Regions from separate parts of the Halomonas mongoliensis genome, predicted to be linked through region 1. Evidence: predicted binding sites of a transcription regulator. Region 1 holds the regulator's gene; the other holds the start of a gene.
What was found. The regulator sigma-54, encoded in region 1, starts transcription at its own class of promoters, with help from an activator protein. The targets are predictions, from matches to a motif close to TGGCACNNNNNTTGCTNT.
Positions count from the first base shown of each region.

Region 1 (9,811 bases):
CGGGACCTGCCGGGCGAGGGGCCCGGCCAGGGGCAGGTGTGGCTGGGGCGCGCTCCCGCCGCCGGCTGGCCCGCCGGGGAGGGGTGGTGGGTCGACGCCTACCAGCCGCGCCTGGACCCGGCGGCCTGGGCCGAGGCGCTGGGCGGGCTTGGCGGTCAGGCCTCGGGCGGGGGCGGCACCGCCGGGCTTCGCGAGGTCCGCCTGGCCACCGACTGCCTGGAGAGCGACGGCCACTGCATCGGCTCCTTTGCTGCCGAGGCGAGGCCCCAGGCGGGGGGGGGCTGGCGCGCGGCACTGGACGGCAGCCTGCTTGCCGGGCAGCTCGACTACCGCCCGGCCCTGGCCGATGCCCTGGACATCGGCCTGACCCGGCTCTCCCTGGATGGCTTGACCCCCGAGCCGGCGGGGGTGGGCTCGCTCTTCGACGAGATCGCCACGCCCCCAGAGCCTACGCCGCTGCCCGGCTGGGTGGCCGAGCTCCCCGATGGCCGTCTGCGCATCGCCGAGATCGAGCGCGGCGGTCAGCGCCTGGGGCCCCTGACCGCGCGCTGGCGCGCCACCCCGGAGCGCCTCACCGTCGCGCCTCTGGGGCTGACCCTGGGGCAGATCACTGCCCGGGGCGAGCTGGTCTGGGAGGCCGCCGGCGACGCCGACAGCCTGACCCGGGCGCGCCTTGACCTGGACGGCCGCGACCTGGGCACCGCCCTGGAAGCACTGGGGCAGGCCGCCGCCATTCGCAGCGCCGAGACTCGGGTGAAGAGCCAGCTCGCCTGGCCGGGGGCCCCCTGGCAGTTCGCCCTGGAGCGCTCCCGGGGCAGCGTCGAGGCGGAGCTGCGCGACGGGCGTTTCGTCAACCTGGCCTCGACGCCGGCGCGGCTGGTGGGGCTGCTCAACCTCGACAACCTGGTGCGCCGCCTGCGCCTGGACTTCTCCGACGTGACCGGCCAGGGCACCGCCTTCGACCGTGTCAGCGGCGCGGCGACCCTGTATGGTGGCATACTGGAAACCCGAGGGCCGGTAACGGTCGATGGCCCGGCCACCCGCTTTACCCTGGAGGGGCGCGTGGACCTCGCCCGCCGGGAACTCGACCAGCGGCTGGGGGTCACGGTACCCATCAGCCGCAACCTGCCGCTGGCGGCGGTGCTCGCCGGGGCGCCGGTGGTGGGGGGAGCCCTCTTTATCGCCGACCGCCTCTTCGGTGACGCTCTCGACCGCGTGACCCGAATTCACTATCGCGTGCGGGGTCCCTGGACCGCGCCGCAGATTTCCGTGGAAAGTGCCGAATGACTGCATCCCGACGTTCCCTGATCGACGAAGCCGCCGACTGCCTGCTGAACCCCGGGGGGCTGACCCTCGACGACCTGGATCTCGGCCTGGGCCACGCCCTGGGGCCGGGCATCGACTACGCGGATCTCTACTTCCAGCGCAGCTGGCACGAGGGCTGGGTGCTGGAGGATGGCGAGGTCAAGGAGGCGAGCTACAACATCGACGGCGGCGTCGGCGTGCGCTCGCTCGCCGGCGAGAAGACCGGCTTCGCCTACTCCAACCAGATCACCGCCGACGCCCTGGCCGAGACCGGCCGTACGGCCTCCGGCATCGTGCGCAGCGGCAGCCGGCTAGCGGTCGCCCCCAGGGTGGTGGTGCAGGGGGACGCTCGCTATGGCGGCGTGGATCCGCTCACCGGCCTTTCCGCCGAGGAGAAGATCGCCCTGCTCAAGGAGGCGGACCGGGTGGCCCGGGCCGCCGACCCCTCGGTCAGCCAGGTCAGCGCCTCGCTCACCGGCGTGCACGAGGTGGTGCTGGTGCGCGCCAGCGACGGCACCCTGGCGGCGGATATCCGCCCCCTGGTGCGCTTCAACGTCAGCGTCATCGCCGTGAGGAACGGCCGCCGGGAGCGCGGCAGCGCCGGCGGCGGCGGCCGCTACCCCATGTCGCGGCTGCGTGACGAGGGCGTGGCCGAACGCTTCGCCAAGGAGGCGGTGCGCCAGGCGCTGGTCAATCTGGAGGCCATCGATGCCCCGGCCGGCCAGCTGCCGGTGGTGCTGGCGCCGGGCTGGCCCGGCATCCTGCTCCACGAAGCGGTGGGGCACGGCCTGGAGGGGGACTTCAACCGCAAGGGCAGCTCCGCCTTCGCCGGCCGCATGGGCCAGCGGGTGGCGGCGCCGGGCGTCACCGTGGTGGACGACGCCACCCTGGTCGATCGTCGCGGCTCCATGAGCGTCGACGACGAGGGCACCCCGGGGCAGTGCACCACGCTGATCGAGGACGGCATCCTCACCGGCTATATGCAGGACAAGCTCAATGCCAGGCTGATGGGCATGGCGCCCACCGGCAACGCCCGGCGCGAGTCCTTCGCCCACCTGCCGATGCCGCGCATGACCAACACCATCATGCTGGCCGGCCAGGACGATCCCGCGGATATCCTGAAGAGCGTCAAGCGCGGTCTCTATGCGGTGAGCTTCGGCGGCGGCCAGGTGGATATCACCTCGGGCAAGTTCGTCTTCTCGGCCAGCGAAGCCTATCTGGTGGAGGATGGCAGGATCACCGCGCCGGTGAAGGGCGCGACCCTGATCGGCAACGGTCCCGAGGCCATGGGGCGGGTGTCGATGATCGGCCACGACCTGGAGCTGGACGCCGGCATCGGCGTCTGCGGCAAGGAGGGACAGGGCGTGCCGGTGGGGGTGGGCCAGCCCACCCTGAAGCTGGATGAGCTGACCGTGGGCGGCACCCAGTCGTAGGCGACTGGCCTGTAGGAGCCCAGCTCTGCTGGGCGATGGCGGTCATCGGCCAGGCTGATGGCAGCCGCCGGGGCATCTGACGGTGCCAATCGCCCGACAAGCCGGGCTCCTACATGCCGGCAGTATCGCGGATCAGCTTGAAGAGCTTGCGGGCGCTGGCCGGGGGCTTGCCCTTGTCGCGCTCGCGCTGGGCGTTGCGGATCAGCTGGCGCAGCGCCTGGCGGTCGACGTCGGGGTAGTCGGCGATAAAGGCCTCCACGGCGCTGTCGCCCTCGTCGAGCAGGCGGTCGCGCCAGGCCTCCAGGCGATGAAAGGCGTGGTCGCGGCGCAGCTTCTCCTGCTCGATCTCGTCGTAGACGGCCTTGATCGCCTCCAGGTTCTCTCGGCGCATCACCTTGCCCACGTACTGCATATGGCGCCGGCGCCCCTCGTGGGAGCGGACCCGGGCGGTCTCCTCCACGGCGGCCAGCATGTCGTCGGAGAGGGGGAAGCGGGCGCGTTCGGCCGGGGTCATGGCGATGATCGCCTCGCCGAGGGTCTGGAGGGCGTGCATCTCGCGCTTGAGCTGCGACTTGCTGGGCCGTTCGTCGTCGTCGCCGGTCTGGGCAATGAGCTGGTCGAGCAGCTCGCGGGGGGAGTCCTGGGACATGCTGCATCCATGATTGAAGGCGAATAATTCGAACAGTATACCAGCCCGCCGCGGCGGGCTTGAGTGCGATATCACGAACGGCCGGCCGCGCGCCGGATGACGAGGAGAGACCCATGACACAGGCATTCGATGCCGCCGCCCAGCAGACCCTGCTGGAGACCCGTGCCCAGATGGCCCTGGAGCTGGCTCGTCGGCTCGGCGCCGACGCCTGCGAGGTGGGCGCCAGCGTCGACCAGGGCGTCGGCGTCAGCGTCCGCGAGGGGGAGGTGGAGACGGTGGAGCTATCCCGGGATCAGGGCATCGCCGTGACCGTCTACCTGGGCAGACGCAAGGGCAGCGCCTCCTCCACCGACGCCGGCGAGGCGTCGATCCGCGCCGTGGTGGAGAAGGCCATCGCCATCGCCCGCCACACCGGTGAGGATCCGGCCGCGGGGCTCGCCGATGCCGAGCTGATGGCCACCGAGCTGCCCGACCTCGATGTCCACCACCCCTGGCCGCTCTCCACCGAAGAGGCCATCGAGCTGGCGCTGGCCTGCGAGTCCGCCGGCCGCCAGCGCCCCGGCATCCGTAGCTCCGACGGCGCTTCCCTCTCCAGCGGCGAGGGGGTGCGGGTCTATGCCAACAGCCACGGCTTCCTGGGCAGCCAGCGCGGCAGCCGTCATTCGCTCTCCTGCATGCTGATCGCCGGCGACGAGGGCGGCATGCAGCGGGACTACGACTACAGCTCCGCGCGCAACCCGCGGGACCTGCTGGCCCCCGAGAAGGTCGGCGAGAGCGCCGCCGAGCGCACCCTGCGCCGTCTGGGCGCCCGCCGTCCGGCCACGGGGCGGATGCCGGTGCTCTTCGACCCGACCCTGGCATCGGGGCTGGTCGGCTCGCTGATGGGGGCCATCGCCGGGGGGGCCCTCTATCGCCAGGCCTCCTTCCTCTGCGACCGCCTGGGCGAGCCGCTCTTCCCGGAGTGGTTCAGCCTCCAGGAGCGACCCATGGAGGTGGGGGCCATGGCGAGCTCTCCCTTCGACGGCGACGGCGTCCAGACCCGGGACAACGTCTTCATCGAGAATGGCCGCCTGGCCAGCTATATGCTCTCCGCCTACAGTGCCCGGCGCCTGGGGATGCAGACCACCGGCAACGCCGGCGGTGCCCGCAACCTGCGCATCGAGGCGCCGCTGGCCAGCCGGGAGGAGCTGCTCGCCCGCATGGGGCGCGGGGTGCTGGTTACCGAGCTGATGGGCCAGGGGGTCAACGCCGTGACCGGGGACTACTCCCGGGGGGCGGCGGGCTTCTGGGTGGAGAACGGCGAGATCCAGCACCCGGTGGAGGAGTTCACCATCGCCGGCAACCTGGAGGCGATGTTCAAGGGGCTTTCCGGCATCGGCAGCGATACCGACACCCGGGGCAGCATCCACACCGGCAGCTGGCTGATCGGCGAGATGACCGTCGCCGGCGGCTGAGGTCACTCATCCTCGTCGAAGCGGGCCTCGAACAGCGCCTCTATGGCAGCGAGGGCCGCTTCGGCGTCCTCGCCCTCGGCGCTCACCGTCAGTTCGGTGCCGCAGGGGGCGGCCAGCATCAGCAGCGACATGATATTGGCGGCGTCCCCCTGGAGGGCGCCGTTGGCCACGCTGACGCGGGCCTGGAAGGGTTGGCAGCACTGGACCAGCTTGGTGGCGGCGCGGGCGTGCAGGCCGCGCTTGTTGGTGAGGGTCAGCTTGCGTTGCGGCACGCTCAACTTCCTTGATGAGAGGTGTCGTCGGGAGGGGGCAGGGCGTCATGGATGCCCAGCTCGCGGTGGCGCAGGCGCACCAGAGGGTGGGTGGCGGCCAGGCCGGCGGCGAGCCGCTCGGCCAGGTAGACCGAGCGGTGCTGGCCCCCCGTGCAGCCGACGGCCACCGTCAGGTAGCTGCGGTGGCTGGCCTTGTAGGCGGGCAGCCAGCGCTCCACCCAGGCCTGGATATCGGCACGCATCGCCTCCACCAGAGGATAGGCCTCGAGGAACTCGACCACCTCGGCGTCGCGGCCGGTGGCGGCACGCAGCTGCGGGTCCCAGTAGGGGTTGGGCAGGCAGCGGGCGTCGAACACCAGGTCGGCATCCAGGGGCACGCCGCGCTTGAAGCCGAAGGACTCGATGGTGAGGGTGAGCTGGTCGGGCTGGTGGCGCGCTACCTGATCGCCGATGCGTCGACGCAGCTCGTGCACCGAGAGGCGCGAGGTGTCGATCACCAGGTCGGCCAGGTCGCGGATCTCCGAGAGCGCCAGCTCCTCGCTGTCGATGGCCTCGGCCAGGGTCATGTCGCTCTCCCGGGTCAGCGGGTGGCGGCGTCGGGTGGCGGAGTAGCGTTCGATCAGGATGCGGGCATCGGCGGTGAGGTAGATCACCTGGCAGGCGATGCCGCGGGCCTGGAGCGCCTGCAGCTGGGCCGGGAAGCTCTCCAGGGCCTGGGGCAGGTTGCGGGCATCGATGCTGACGGCGATGGAGGAGCGCGGGGATTCCGAGCTGCCCAGCTCATCGACCAGTGAGCCGAGCAGCATGGCCGGAAGGTTGTCGATGGCGTAGTAGCCCAGGTCCTCCAGGGCCTGCAGCGCGATCGACTTGCCTGAACCGGAGCGGCCGCTGATGATCACGAGCTGCATGGGGGTCTCCTGGTCGTCAAACTGGCCGGGTGGCCCGGGATGTGGTCACGCCTGTCGTCGGATCGCTTCGAGCAGCCGTTCGTGCAGTTCGCGCTGGCTTTCACTGCGGCGCAGGGCGGTGCGTGTCTCGGCGTCGTTCATCACGCCGGCCACCTGGGCCAGCAGCGCCAGGTGGGCGTCATCGGCCTCTTCGGGCACCAGCAGCACGAACACCAGGTCCACCGGTTCGCCGTCGATGGCGTCGAAGTCCACGGGCTCGGCCAGCTTCAGGAAGCCGGCGATGGGCCCCTTGCAGTGGGGGCTTCTGGCGTGGGGGATGGCTACCCCGTTGCCGATGCCGGTACTGCCCAGACGCTCACGCCCGATCAGCCGGCTGAAGACCTCCTGGCTGTCGAGGCTCGGGGTGTTCTGGGCGATGAAGGTGCTGAAGAACTCCAGTACCCTTTTCTTGCTGCCCCCGGGCACGCCGAACAGGGTGCGCTCCGGGGGCAGGATGGCTTCCAGTGACATGGTCGGATCAGCGAGCGCCGGCGCCCTGGGCGCGGGCCTGTGCCTTCTCCTTGTGCTTGACCAGCTGACGGTCCAGCTTGTCGGCCAGGGCGTCGATGGCGGCATACATGTCGCCGTCCTGGGCCTCGGCGTGCAGGTCGGCACCGGCGGCGTGCAGGGTGCAGGCGGCGAGCTGGCGCTCCTTCTCCACGGACAGGGTCACCTGCACATTGGTGATGTTGTCGTAGTGGCGCTCCACGCGTGCCAGTTTCTCGTTCACATAGCCACGCAGGGCGTCGGTCAGTTCCACATGATGGCCGGTGATATTGACTTGCATGACACGCTCCTTGCTCGTTGGTGGTGCCTCGATTGTAACCCTTTTTCCTGCCTTGCATACCCCCTGTGGCGGTGACGCCGCGCGCCGCAGTGATGCAGGTCATCGCGACCTTCGCTCGTGCCCGGGAGACGCTGCCCGGACCGTGCGGATGGGGCATGCTGGGGAGTGGGGTTCAGCGCAGCCGCTTGCGCTCGCTGGAGGCCGGAATGCCCACGGCTTCGCGGCCGACCCTTGAGAGCGCTACGGTCCTGCATTACCTGAGCCGCTTGCGCTCGCTGGAGGCCGGAATGCCCACGGCTTCGCGGCCGACCCTTGAGAGCGCTACGGTCCTGCATTACCTGAGCCGCTTGCGCTCGCTGGAGGCCGGAATGCCCATAGCTTCGCGGTACTTGGCTACCGTCCTTCTGGCCACCTGGATACCGGCCTCGTCGAGCAGGGCCACCAGCTTGCTGTCGGAGAGGGGCTTGCGCGGCGTCTCCTCCTGGATCAGCTTGCGGATCCGGGCGCGGATGGCGGTGCTGGAGTGGGCGTCTCCCTCGCCGCCGCCCACCTGGCTGGAGAAGAAGTACTTGAGCTCGAAGACGCCCCTGGGGGTATGGATGTACTTCTGGGTGGTGACCCGGGAGATGGTGGACTCGTGCATCTCCACTGCCTGGGCGATATCGGCCAGGATCAGCGGCTTCATCGCCTCCTCGCCCTGCTCCAGGAAGTCCAGCTGGCGGGCCATGATCTCGCGCCCCACCCTGAGCAGGGTGTCGTTGCGGCTGGAGAGGCTCTTCATCAGCCAGCGCGCCTCCTGGAGATGGTCCTTGAGGAACTGGTTGTCCTGGCTCTTGTCCGCGCGGCGGACCAGGGCGGCGTAGTCGGGCTGAATGCGCAGCCGGGGCAGCGCCTCGGGGTTGAGCTCCACGTGCCAGCCGTGGCTGTCGTGGCGCGCCACCAGGTCGGGAGTGACGTAGTCGCTGGTGGTGCCGGCGAAGGCGCTGCCGGGACGGGGGTCCAGGGAGCGGACCAGGGCGATGGCCGCGTCCAGGGTGTCGTCGTCGAGGCCGAGGCGGCGCTTGAGCAGGCGGCGGTCGCCGCCGGCCAGCGCCTCGAGGAACTGGCGCACCAGCCGGCGCGCCTGGGGCAGCAGGGGGGTGTCGTCGGGCAGCGCGGCCAGCTGCAGCAGCAGGCATTCGCGCAGCTCCCGGGCAAAGACCCCGGTAGGCTCGAACTGCTGCAGGCGCAGCAGTACCTGCTCCACCTCGGCGCTGCGCAGTCCCTCGAGACCCTGGTCCCGCAGGCCGTCGCGGATCTCCTCCAGGGGCTGGGCCAGGTAGCCGGCGTCATCCACCGCGTCGATCAGGCTCTCGGCGATCTGCTGCTCCCGAGGCGTGAGGTCGGTCATGGCCAGCTGCCAGCTGAGGTGGCCCTGCAGGCTCTGGCCGGCGGCCTCGCGTTCGAAATCTGGCCCTTCGCCGCCGGAGGCGGGGGCGCTGAAGTCCTGGTAGGTGTCCGACCAGTCGCTGTCGGTGGCCAGCTGGTCGGGGATCTCGCTGGCCCACTCCGCTTCGGGGGCCTCGCTGACCGCCTGTTCGCCGAAGCCCTCGTCGAGCTCCAGCATGGGGTTGGCTTCCAGTGCCTGCTGGATCTCCTGGCGCAGGTCCAGGGTGGAGAGCTGAAGCAGGGCGATGGCCTGCTGCAGCTGAGGCGTCATGGTCAGCTGGGTACCGACGCGCAGCTGGAGGGAGGCTTTCATGGCCATGGTCTAACGAGTCCCTCGGGTGTGGAAAGCCTTCACCCTAGCCGGCGGCGATGGGCGATGCAAGCGCCTTTCTCCGTCAATGTCTGCAACTTTCGTGCCATGCGCAATTGTCATGCCGCCAGGCAAGAACGGCTGGTATATCAGCAAGCTGTGTAGGTAAGCGGCGGGTGGCTAGAGCCGGAAGTCCTGGCCCAGGTAGACATCGCGTACCCGCTGGTTGGCGAGGATCGCCTCGGCATTGCCCTCGGCGATGATCTGGCCGTCGCCGACGATATAGGCGGTGTCGCAGATGTCGAGGGTCTCGCGGACGTTGTGGTCGGTGATCAGCACGCCGATGTCGCGGGCCTTGAGCTGGCGTATGATCCCCTTGATCTCCCCCACCGAGATCGGATCGACCCCGGCGAAGGGCTCATCGAGGAGGATGAAGGCAGGCTCCGTGGCCAGGGCGCGGGCGATCTCCACCCGGCGGCGCTCGCCGCCGGAGAGGCTCATGCCGAGGTTGTCGCGGATATGGGTCACGTGGAACTCCTCGAGGAGCTCCTCGAGGCGGGCGTGGCGCCCCTCGCGGTCGAGATCCTTGCGGGTCTCGAGGATCGCCATGATGTTGTCGGCCACCGACAGCTTGCGGAAGATTGACGCCTCCTGGGGCAGGTAGCCGATCCCGGCCCGGGCGCGCTCGTGCATGGCGGCACGGGACAGGTCCAGCTCGTCGATGGCCACCTCGCCGGCGTCGGCGCGCACCAGCCCCACGATCATGTAGAAGGAGGTGGTCTTGCCGGCGCCGTTGGGGCCGAGCAGCCCGACGATGCTGCCCTGGCGGATCGACAGGCTGATGTCCTGCACGACCCGGCGACGCTTGTAGCTCTTGGCCAGGTGGCGGGCGTGGAGAGTCTTCATGGGCGACCTTACTGCTCGGGCTGGAGGGTCATGCGGATGCGCTGGCGCCCTTCGACGCCCTCGCCTTCGCTGCGGGCGTGGACGACGCGGCGATCGAGGAAGTACTCCAGGTAGCCGCCGTCGAAGGTGTCGCCGCCCTGGTGCAGCTCGGCGCGGTCGATCAGCTCCATGCGCCGTTCGGCCACGTGGTAGATGACGGTCCGCCCCCAGCCGCGCACCGGCGGCTCGCCCGGGTCGGGCTGCTGCTCGAGGTAGGCGCGATCGCCGGTGGCGACGGCGCGGGAGAGCTGGCCCTGGGCGTTGCGCTGGATCTCCACCCG
Region 1 is NZ_CP199288.1:2,872,721-2,882,531, forward strand. It holds gene ACRYRV_RS13510 (YhdP family protein) at 1-1,287, shown strand, start outside; gene tldD (metalloprotease TldD) at 1,284-2,738, shown strand; gene yjgA (ribosome biogenesis factor YjgA) at 2,848-3,387, opposite strand; gene pmbA (metalloprotease PmbA) at 3,501-4,841, shown strand; gene ACRYRV_RS13530 (HPr family phosphocarrier protein) at 4,844-5,113, opposite strand; gene rapZ (RNase adapter RapZ) at 5,116-6,021, opposite strand; gene ptsN (PTS IIA-like nitrogen regulatory protein PtsN) at 6,067-6,531, opposite strand; gene hpf (ribosome hibernation-promoting factor, HPF/YfiA family) at 6,539-6,847, opposite strand; gene ACRYRV_RS13550 (RNA polymerase factor sigma-54) at 7,182-8,594, opposite strand; gene lptB (LPS export ABC transporter ATP-binding protein) at 8,766-9,491, opposite strand; gene lptA (lipopolysaccharide transport periplasmic protein LptA) at 9,500-9,811, opposite strand, start outside.

Region 2 (9,811 bases), 1.3 Mb from region 1:
CAGGGTGCCGACCCCCTGCTGGCCGCGCAGCAGCTCCTCGATCTCCTCGGCGCGATCCAGCAGGGCCACCGCCTTGGGCAGCAGCTGGAAGCCCAGGGCATTGAGCTTGAGGCGCTTGCCGATGCGATCCAGCAGCTGGCAGTCGAACTGGCGCTCCAGTTCGGCCAGGGCCGTGCTGGTAGCGGACTGGGAGAGCGACAGGACCCGGGCGGCCCGGGAGACGCTCTCGTGCTGGGCGACGGCGACGAAGACCTCCAGCTGGCGCAGGGTGAAACGCATGGGGCTGAGCTCCTGTGATCTATATCAAGGACGCGGATAAGTCTTATCCATACAATCCATTTAACAGATAACGCCCCTTCTCTTAGAATTCAATGCAAATATCCATTGCCCATCTATTCCTTTTGGGAATATGTGGCCTGCGCTATCTCAAGGAGTCGGCATGAGCAAGTTCGCCCTGGAAGAGGTCCTGAGCGTTCACCACTGGAACGACACCCTCTTCAGCTTCCGTACCACCCGCGACCGCGGCCTGCGCTTCAAGAATGGCCAGTTCGTGATGATCGGACTGGAGGTCGACGGCAAGCCGCTGATGCGGGCCTACTCCATCGCCAGCCCCAACTACGAGGATCACCTCGAGTTCTTCAGCATCAAGGTGCCGGACGGCCCGCTTACCTCGCGTCTTCAGCACCTCAAGGTGGGCGATCAGATCATGGTGAGCCGCAAACCCACCGGCACCCTGGTGACCGACGACCTGCTGCCGGGGCGTAACCTGTACTTCCTGTCGACAGGCACGGGGCTCGCTCCCTTCATGAGCCTGATCCAGGACCCGGAGGTGTACGAGCGCTTCGAGAAGGTGGTGCTGGTGCACGGCGTGCGCAGCGTCAGCGAGCTGGCCTATGCCGACTTCATCCAGCAGGAGCTGCCTGCCCACGAGTACCTGGGCGAAGAGATCGCCGAGAAGCTGGTCTACTACCCCACGGTAACCCGGGAGGCGTTCCACACCATGGGGCGTCTCACCGACCATATCCGCACCGGCAAGCTCTTCGAGGATACCGGCCTTGCGCCCATGGACTCCAAGCAGGACCGCGCCATGATCTGCGGCAGCCCGGCGATGCTCGACGAGACCAGCGCCCTGCTCGACGACCTGGGCTTCAAGATCTCCCCGCGCATGGGCGATCCTGGCGACTACGTCATCGAGCGCGCCTTCGTCGAGAAATAAGCTGGAAGCTTGAAGAGCGCCGCTTCGCGGCTGGAAGCTGGAAGAAAAACCGCCCCCATGGCTCTTGCCACGGGGGCGGTGTCATTAAGGCTGTCTTCCAGCTGTCAGACCGCGTCCTTGCCCGTCTCGCCGGTACGGATGCGGATCACCTGCTCCAGCGGGGTGACGAAGATCTTGCCGTCGCCGATCTTGCCGGTATTGGCGACCTGGGTGATGGCGTCGATCACCTTCTCGGCCATGTCGTCGTCCACGGCCACCTCCAGCTTCACCTTGGGCAGGAAATCGACCACGTACTCGGCGCCGCGGTAGAGCTCGGTGTGCCCCTTCTGGCGGCCGAATCCCTTGACCTCGGTGACGGTGATGCCCTGAACCCCGATCTCGGAGAGGGACTCCCTCACGTCGTCCAGCTTGAAGGGCTTGATGATGGCGGTCACCAGTTTCATGGTCGAATTCCTCGTCTGTTCGCAGCGGTGGCCGGGCCACCCGAGTGTGCCTGATTGCTCTCTAGCATACACCGCGGCGAGCAGGATGAAAAAAGGCCCCCGAAGGGGCCAGGAGGAGCACGCCAGCTCACTCGGTGGGCGTTGCCGTCACTTACTTCTTGGCGACGCTGAACTCGGGGTAGGCCTCCAGACCGCATTCGGCCAGGTCGACGCCCTCGTACTCTTCTTCCTCGCTGACGCGGATGCCCATTACTGCCTTGAGGATCAGCCAGACGATCAGGCTCGCCGCGAAGACCCAGGCGAAGATGGCGATGATGCCGAGGAGCTGGGCACCGAAGGTGGCGTCGCCGTTGGTCAGAGGCACCGCCAGCAGGCCCCAGATGCCGACCACGCCGTGCACCGAGATGGCGCCGACCGGGTCGTCGATCTTCAGCTTGTCCAGGCCCACGATGGAGGCCACCACGATGGCGCCGCCCACGGCGCCGATCAGGGCGGCACTCAAAGCGGAGGGGGCCAGCGGCTCGGCGGTGATGGCCACCAGGCCGGCCAGGGCGCCGTTGAGGGTCATGGTCAGGTCGGCCTTGCGGAACCAGATCTTGGCCAGGATCAGGGCGGCGATCACGCCGCCGGCGGCCGCGGCGTTGGTGTTGACCAGCACCTGGGCGACGTTGTTGGCGGAGTCCACGTCGGAGACTTTCAGCTCGGAGCCGCCGTTGAAGCCGAACCAGCCCATCCACAGGATGAAGGTGCCCAGGGTGGCCAGCGGCAGGTTGGCGCCGGGGATGGCGTAGATGCTGCCGTCCTTGCCGTACTTGCCCTTGCGGGGGCCGAGGATCAGCACGCCGGCGAGAGCCGCGGCCGCACCGGCCATGTGGACGATGCCGGAGCCGGCGAAGTCGGAGAAGCCGGCGGCGTCGAGCCAGCCTTCGCCCCAGGTCCAGTAGCCGGAGACCGGGTAGATGAAGCCGGTCATCACCACGGCGAAGGCCAGGAAGGCCCACAGCTTCATGCGCTCGGCCACGGCACCGGAGACGATGGACATGGCGGTGGCCACGAAGACGACCTGGAAGAAATAGTCGGCCCGCATGGAGTAGTAGGGGGCGTCATCGCCGCCGGCCAGCACCGCATCGACGCTGTTCTCGCCGCCCAGCAGGAAGCCCAGGTTGGGCAGGAAGCCCCCCTCGGCGCTGGAGTACATGATGTAGTAGCCCACCAGCAGGTACATGGTGCAGGCGATGGCGAACAGGGCGATGTTCTTGGTGAGGATCTCGGCGGTGTTCTTGGAGCGCACCAGGCCAGCCTCGAGCATCGAGAAGCCGGCGGCCATCCACATCACCAGCACGCCGCAGATCAGAAAGTAGAAGGTATCGAGCGCATAGCTCAGCTCTGTCAGTTCACTCATGGCAGTCTCTCCAGAGGCAGGAAACGATCAGACGGCGTCGGGGCCGCGTTCACCGGTGCGGATGCGAATCACGTCCTCCAGCGGCGTGACGAAGACCTTGCCGTCGCCGATCTTGCCGCTGTTGGCCGCGCTGCAGATGGCATCGAGCACCGTCTCCAGGCGAGAGTCATCCACGGCGACCTCGACCTTGACCTTCGGCAGGAAGTCGACGACGTACTCGGCGCCGCGATAGAGCTCGGTGTGGCCCTTCTGGCGGCCGAAGCCCTTGACCTCGGTGACGGTGATGCCTTGAACGCCGTTGTCGGCCAGCGCCTCGCGGACGTCGTCGAGCTTGAACGGCTTGATGATGGCGGTGATGAGTTTCATCCCTTGTCTCCCCGGTTGCGTTGGGTATCGGCGCGGTGGCCGCATGCCCTGACATGGCCATAATCGTGCCATCGACACTTTGCAGTCTTTTAAATCAAATGGTTGGGGTCGCTTTCGAGGCTGGTCGGACGAGGTGGTTGCAGCGCAGCAAAGGCTTCTGCACCGTCTTGGTGCCGGCTGTCGGTGCAGGCGCGCCATCCTGGCGCAGCGGTGGGGCATGCGCTCGCGGCGGGGCATGCGTATCCTGTAGCCGGCATTCCCACGTTCAGGAGAGACCCATGGTGAGCCATGACCGTATCGGCCGACTGGCCCAGCAGATCGGTGAGCGCCTGCAGGGCGCGTCCCAGGCGCCGGAAGAGGTGCAGAAGGGCATTCAGCAGGTGGTGCGCGGCGCCTTCGACCGCCTGGAGCTGGTGTCCCGGGAGGACTTCGACATCCTGATGGATGTGCTGCAGCGCACCCGGGCCCGGGTCGAGGCCCTGGAGCAGCAGGTCGCCGGGCTCGAGGCGCTGCTGGAGCAGCGCACCGGCGAGGCGCCGACCGACGCCCCGGCGGCCGCCGCCGAGGGCGACACGCCCCGCCCCGAGGAGGACGCCGGCGGCGGCGAAGCCGGCCGCTGATCCGACGCCGGGCAGGGGGGCCGGCTCTGGACTAGCCTTGGGGGCATGACTCCAGGCGAGGGAGCGCCCATGACGCTGGCGATCGTCCATACCCGAGCGGGCCTCGGCCTCGAGGCCCCCGAGGTCCAGGTGGAGGTCCACCTGGCCAACGGCCTGCCGGGGGTGACCCTGGTGGGCCTGCCCGAAACCGCCGTGAAGGAGAGCCGCGAGCGGGTGCGCAGCGCCCTGGTCAACGCCGGCTTCGACTACCCCCTGCGTCGCATCACCCTCAACCTGGCCCCCGCCGACCTGCCCAAGGAGGGCGGGCGCTTCGACCTGCCCATCGCCCTGGGGCTGCTGCTGGCTTCGGGCCAGCTCCCCCCCGATGCGCTGAAGGCCACCGAGAGCGTCGGCGAGCTGGCGCTGGATGGGCGCCTGCGCCCGGTTCACGGCGTACTGCCCCTGGCCATGGCCACCCGCCGGGCCGGCCGGCGACTCATCGTGCCTCGGGCCAACGCCGATGAGGCGGCACTGGCCGGCGATCTCGAGGTGCTCCCCGCCGACCACCTGCTGGAGGTGGTTGGCCATCTGCTGGGGCGAGCGCCCATTGCGCCGCACCGGCTCTCCCGCCCGCCCGAGGCGTCGGTGGCGCTCCCCGACCTGGCCGAGGTGCGCGGCCAGCACCAGGCGCGCCGCGCCCTGGAGGTGGCCGCCGCGGGTTCCCATAACCTGCTGCTGGCCGGCCCTCCCGGCACCGGCAAGACCATGCTGGCCAGCCGCCTGCCGGGCATCCTGCCGCCGCTTACGGACGAGGAGGCGCTGGAGGTGGCGGCGGTGCGCTCGGTGAGCGGCCTGCCCCTGGCCGCGGAGTGGGGCCGCCGCCCCTTCCGGTCGCCCCATCACACCGCCAGCGCCGTGGCCCTGGTGGGCGGCGGGGCCAAGCCCCGCCCCGGCGAGATCTCGCTGGCCCACCACGGGGTGCTCTTCCTCGACGAGCTGCCGGAGTTCTCCCGCCATGTGCTGGAGGTGATGCGCGAGCCCATGGAGTCGGGGCGGATCCATATCGCCCGGGCCAGCCATGAGCGCCGCTATCCGGCCCGCTTCATGCTGGTGGCGGCCATGAACCCCTGCCCCTGCGGCCATCTGGGCGATCCGCGCCAGGCCTGCCACTGCACCGCGGCCCAGATCCAGCGCTACCAGGCGCGCCTCTCGGGGCCGCTGCTCGATCGCATCGACCTGCAGGTGGAGGTGCCGGCGCTGCCGCCGGAGCAGCTCACGGCGGCGGCCGAGAGCGAACCCTCGGCGGCGGTGCGGGCCCGGGTGGTGGCGGCCCGGGAGCGGCAGCTGGCGCGGGGTGCCCTCAATGCCCACCTGGCCGGGCGGGAGCTGGAGGCGGCCTGCGGCCTCGCCGCCGCCGATCGCGCCTGGCTGGCCGGTGTGCTGGAGCGGCTCAAGCTCTCGGCCCGGGCCTACCACCGGGTGCTGCGGGTGGCGCTGACCCTGGCGGACCTGGCCGGCGAACCGAAGCCGGCCCGGGAGCAGCTGATCGAGGCGGTGGGCTACCGCCAGCTGGATCGGCTGCTCAAGGGGTAGGCAGGGGCTGGCCTAGAGCGCCGTGGCGTCCAGGGCGCCCTGCAGGCTCTCCTCCCACTGGGGCGAGTCGCTGCCGGGGCGGCGCAGCACCAGGGTCAGCCGGTAGGGCAAGAGCTCCCGGTCCGAGAGCCGCAGCCGCGGTCCGTCGGCCATCAGCCGACTCTCCAGCCGCCACTGATTATCGCCGGCGCCGTCGCCCATGCTATCGCTCCAGTCGAGCACCTGGGGGCCGTCGCTCACCGCCAGCAGCGCCCGGGTCAGGCTCTCCAGGAAGCGCTCCTGGCCGATGCTGAGCTCCCCGTTGACCTCCGGGGCGGCCAGCAGCAGCACCTGGTCGCCGGGCGGTTTCGGCAGGGGAGGCGCCTCCATGACCCGATCGGCGGCGCGCTCGCCCAGGTTGAACATTGCCTGGCGCAGTGTCTCGGGGCGGTCGGGGGCCGCGGCGCAGCCGGCGAGCAGCAGAGGCGCGAGGAGCAGGGGGGCAAGCAGCGGGCGTGGCGTGCGGCTGGCGTTCATGGGGAGTCGGTCTCCGGGTGGGCAGCGACAGGCGCCAGGTCGTCGATAAAGCGGTCCAGGCTCTCGAAGAGCGCCAGGCGGATCGGCTCGGCCTCGTTGACCAGGTGGTGGCGCGCCTCGGGGTGGCGGTGAATCTCGGCATTGGGAAACTTGTGGGCCAGCACGCCCAGATTCCACTCCCAGTCCACCGTCAGGTCCTGCTCCCCCTGGAGAATCAGGGTGCGCACCGGGTTGGGAGGCAGCGCCAGCAGGCGCGGCATCCAGCGGCGCATGGCGCTGACCCAGTCCACGGCGACCCGGTCGGCCTGGAGGGGATCCTTGTCGCGCAGGAAGGCGGCGAACTCCTCGTCGGTGGAGTTGGGTCGGAACTTGCGCGGGACGGAGCTCAGGAAGGGACCGGCCAGCAGGTGCAGCCAGCTGGCCTGGCGCCAGCCCCAAGGACGCACCAGAGGGGCCAGCAGCGCCAGCCCCGCCCAGTGGCTGTCCTCGCCGCGGGTGAGGGCGTCGGTGGCGAGGATGGCCGCCCCGGTGCTCTGGCCGACGCCCAGCCAGGGGCGCGGGGCCAGCTCCTCCTGCTGCAGGTGGGTCTGCAGCGCCTCCAGGCAGCCGCCGTAGTCGGCGAAGTCCTTGATCGAGGCGCGGGCCCCGCTGGAGAGGCCGTGGCCGGGCAGGTCCCAGAGGACCACCCGCCAGCGGCGCTCCAGCAGGCGTTCCAGCAGATGACGATAGAGGCCCAGGTGGTCGAAGTAGCCGTGCACCACGAAGGCGGTGCCCACCGGCTCGGCGGGGCTCCAGACCTGGGTCCAGAGGCGGAAGCCCTGGGCATCCACATAGCCCACGTAGAGGCCGACATGCTCGGCCAGCAAGGGGGCCAGGCCATAGTGGCCCAGGTAGCGTTCCAGGTGGTCGCCGCCGGGCACCGCATCGAGTGATTCGATCAGCCGAACCGGGCCCAGCGCCTGTAGGGGGGTGAAGTCGCTCATCGTGTCCTCCGCGGCGCCCGGCTATGCTAGCGTCAAGCCAGGCGGTGCACCACGAGCAAGCCACGCCTGCCCGGTCTCACCTTATCTTTTGGTCTAGCTGGCCGCCTTACCGAGGCTTTTCGGGTTTACACATGGAAGTATTTTCCACAAAATCGAGGCCAGAGCAGTCACACAACCCCTGTCCCGGCAGACTGGCACGCGACACGCCGGCTGCCAAGCACGAGGAGATCCACCATGACCCAACGTGTTACCCGCCATCGCCTCCAGGTGGCCGCCGAGCTGGACCGCTTCATCAATGAGCAGGCGCTTCCCGGTACCGGCGTAGATGCCGAGGCGTTCTGGGCCGGCGTCGATGCCCTCTTCCATGATCTGACCCCGAAGAACCGCGAACTGCTCGCTGAGCGTGAGCGTCTGCAGGAGCAGCTCGACGGCTGGCACCGCGAGAACCCCGGCCCGGTGGGTGACATGGCGGCCTATCGCGCCTTCCTGAAGGAGATCGGCTATCTGGCCGAGGCCCCGGCCAGGGTCGAGGTGACCACCGGCAACGTGGATCGCGAGATCGCCGTCCAGGCCGGTCCCCAGCTGGTGGTGCCGGTGAGCAACGCCCGCTATGCGCTGAACGCCGCCAATGCGCGCTGGGGCAGCCTCTACGACGCCCTCTACGGCACCGATGCCATCTCCGAGGAGGACGGCGCCGAGAAGGGCACCAGCTTCAATCCCAAGCGCGGCGAGAAGGTGATCGCCTACGCCCGCGGCCTGCTGGACCGCGCCGCGCCGCTGGCCACCGGCTCCCACCGCGACGCCGTCAAGTACGCCCTGCGTGACGGCCATCTGGTGGTGACCCTGGAGGGCGGCCGCGAGACCGGTCTCAAGGAGCCCGGCAAGCTGGTGGGCTATACCGGCGAGGCGGCGACCCCCGAGTCGGTGCTGCTGGTCAATCACGGCCTGCACCTGGAGATCCAGATCGACCCGAGCCACCCCATCGGCAAGACCGACCCGGCCGGCGTCAAGGATCTGGTCGTCGAGGCGGCGCTGACCACCATCATGGACTGTGAGGACTCCGTGGCCGCGGTGGACGCCGAGGACAAGGTGGGCGTCTACGCCAACTGGCTGGGCCTGATGAAGGGTGACCTGGAGGAGCAGGTGGAGAAGGGCGGCAAGACCATCACCCGCCGCCTGCACGCCGATCGCCAGTTCACCACTCCGGACGGCGGCAGCCTGACCCTGCCCGGCCGCTCGCTGATGTTCGTGCGCAACGTCGGCCACCTGATGACCAACCCGGCGGTGCTCGACGCCGAGGGCAATGAGCTGCCCGAGGGCATCCTCGACGGCATCGTCACCGGTCTGATCGCCCTGCACGACCTGAAGAAGGGCGAGGGTGAACCGCGCAACTCCCGCGAGGGCTCCGTCTACATCGTCAAGCCGAAGATGCACGGTCCGAAGGAAGTGGCCTTCTCCAACGAGCTCTTCGGCCGCGTCGAGGACCTGCTGGGCATGGCCCGCGATACCCTCAAGATGGGCATCATGGACGAGGAGCGCCGCACCACGGTGAACCTCAAGGCGTGCATCAACGAGGCCGCCTCCCGCGTGGTCTTCATCAACACCGGCTTCCTGGACCGCACCGGCGACGAGATGCACACCGCCATGGAGGCGGGCCCGATGATCCGCAAGGGCGACATGAAGGGCGCCGCCTGGATCCAGGCCTACGAGAAGAACAACGTCCAGATCGGCCTGGCCTGCGGCCTGCGCGGCCGCGCCCAGATCGGCAAGGGCATGTGGGCCATGCCGGACCTGATGGCCGCCATGCTGGAGCAGAAGATCGGCCATCCCAAGGCCGGCGCCAACACCGCCTGGGTGCCGTCGCCCACCGCGGCCACGCTTCACGCCCTGCACTACCATCAGGTGGACGTCACCGGCATCCAGCGCGAGCTGGAGGCCCAGGGCGAGCCGGACTACCTGGACGAGCTGCTCAGCGTGCCGGTGGCCGCCGAGGCCAGCTGGTCCGACGAGGAGATCCAGCAGGAGCTCGACAACAACTGCCAGGGCATTCTCGGCTACGTGGTGCGCTGGGTGGAGCACGGCGTGGGCTGCTCCAAGGTGCCGGACATCCACGACGTGGGCCTGATGGAGGACCGCGCCACCCTGCGGATCTCCAGCCAGCACATCGCCAACTGGCTGCACCACGGCGTGGTCGACGCCGCCCGGGTCCAGGAGACCCTGGAGCGCATGGCCAAGGTGGTGGACGAGCAGAACGCGAACGATCCGGCCTACACGCCGATGAGCGCCGACTACCAGGGCTCCAGCGCCTTCCAGGCGGCCAGCGACCTGATCTTCAAGGGCCGCGTGCAGCCCTCCGGCTACACCGAGCCGCTCCTGCACCACTGGCGCGCCGTGCACAAGGCCAAGTAAACCAGAGGCCAGGCAAGCCAGCGCGGTGTCACCGCTGAACCAGAAGCGCCCCGGGTACCTGCCCGGGGCGCTTTCGGTTATGTTGACGCCAGCGTCAATTCGCCCCATTCACTGCAAGGAGCCCGCCGATGACCGTGATGACCGCCGCCACCATCGAGGATTTTCTCGACGAGGTGTTTCCCCAGCGTATCGGTACCATCGAGGCCGTGGACCATATGCGCGCCACCATGAGCCTGGCCATCGATGACGAGCACCTGCGCCCCGGCGCCAGCGTCTCCGGCCCC
Region 2 is NZ_CP199288.1:1,612,225-1,622,035, reverse strand. It holds gene ACRYRV_RS07620 (LysR family transcriptional regulator) at 1-279, opposite strand, end outside; gene ACRYRV_RS07615 (ferredoxin--NADP reductase) at 440-1,216, shown strand; gene glnK (P-II family nitrogen regulator) at 1,321-1,659, opposite strand; gene ACRYRV_RS07605 (ammonium transporter) at 1,811-3,061, opposite strand; gene ACRYRV_RS07600 (P-II family nitrogen regulator) at 3,089-3,427, opposite strand; gene ACRYRV_RS07595 (accessory factor UbiK family protein) at 3,706-4,047, shown strand; gene ACRYRV_RS07590 (YifB family Mg chelatase-like AAA ATPase) at 4,117-5,619, shown strand; gene ACRYRV_RS07585 (hypothetical protein) at 5,632-6,135, opposite strand; gene ACRYRV_RS07580 (alpha/beta hydrolase) at 6,132-7,118, opposite strand; gene ACRYRV_RS07575 (malate synthase G) at 7,353-9,527, shown strand; gene ACRYRV_RS07570 (PaaI family thioesterase) at 9,656-9,811, shown strand, end outside.
Region 2: a site for sigma-54 is predicted at 3,481-3,498, ahead of ACRYRV_RS07600 (P-II family nitrogen regulator). Genes of this name have one in related genera too.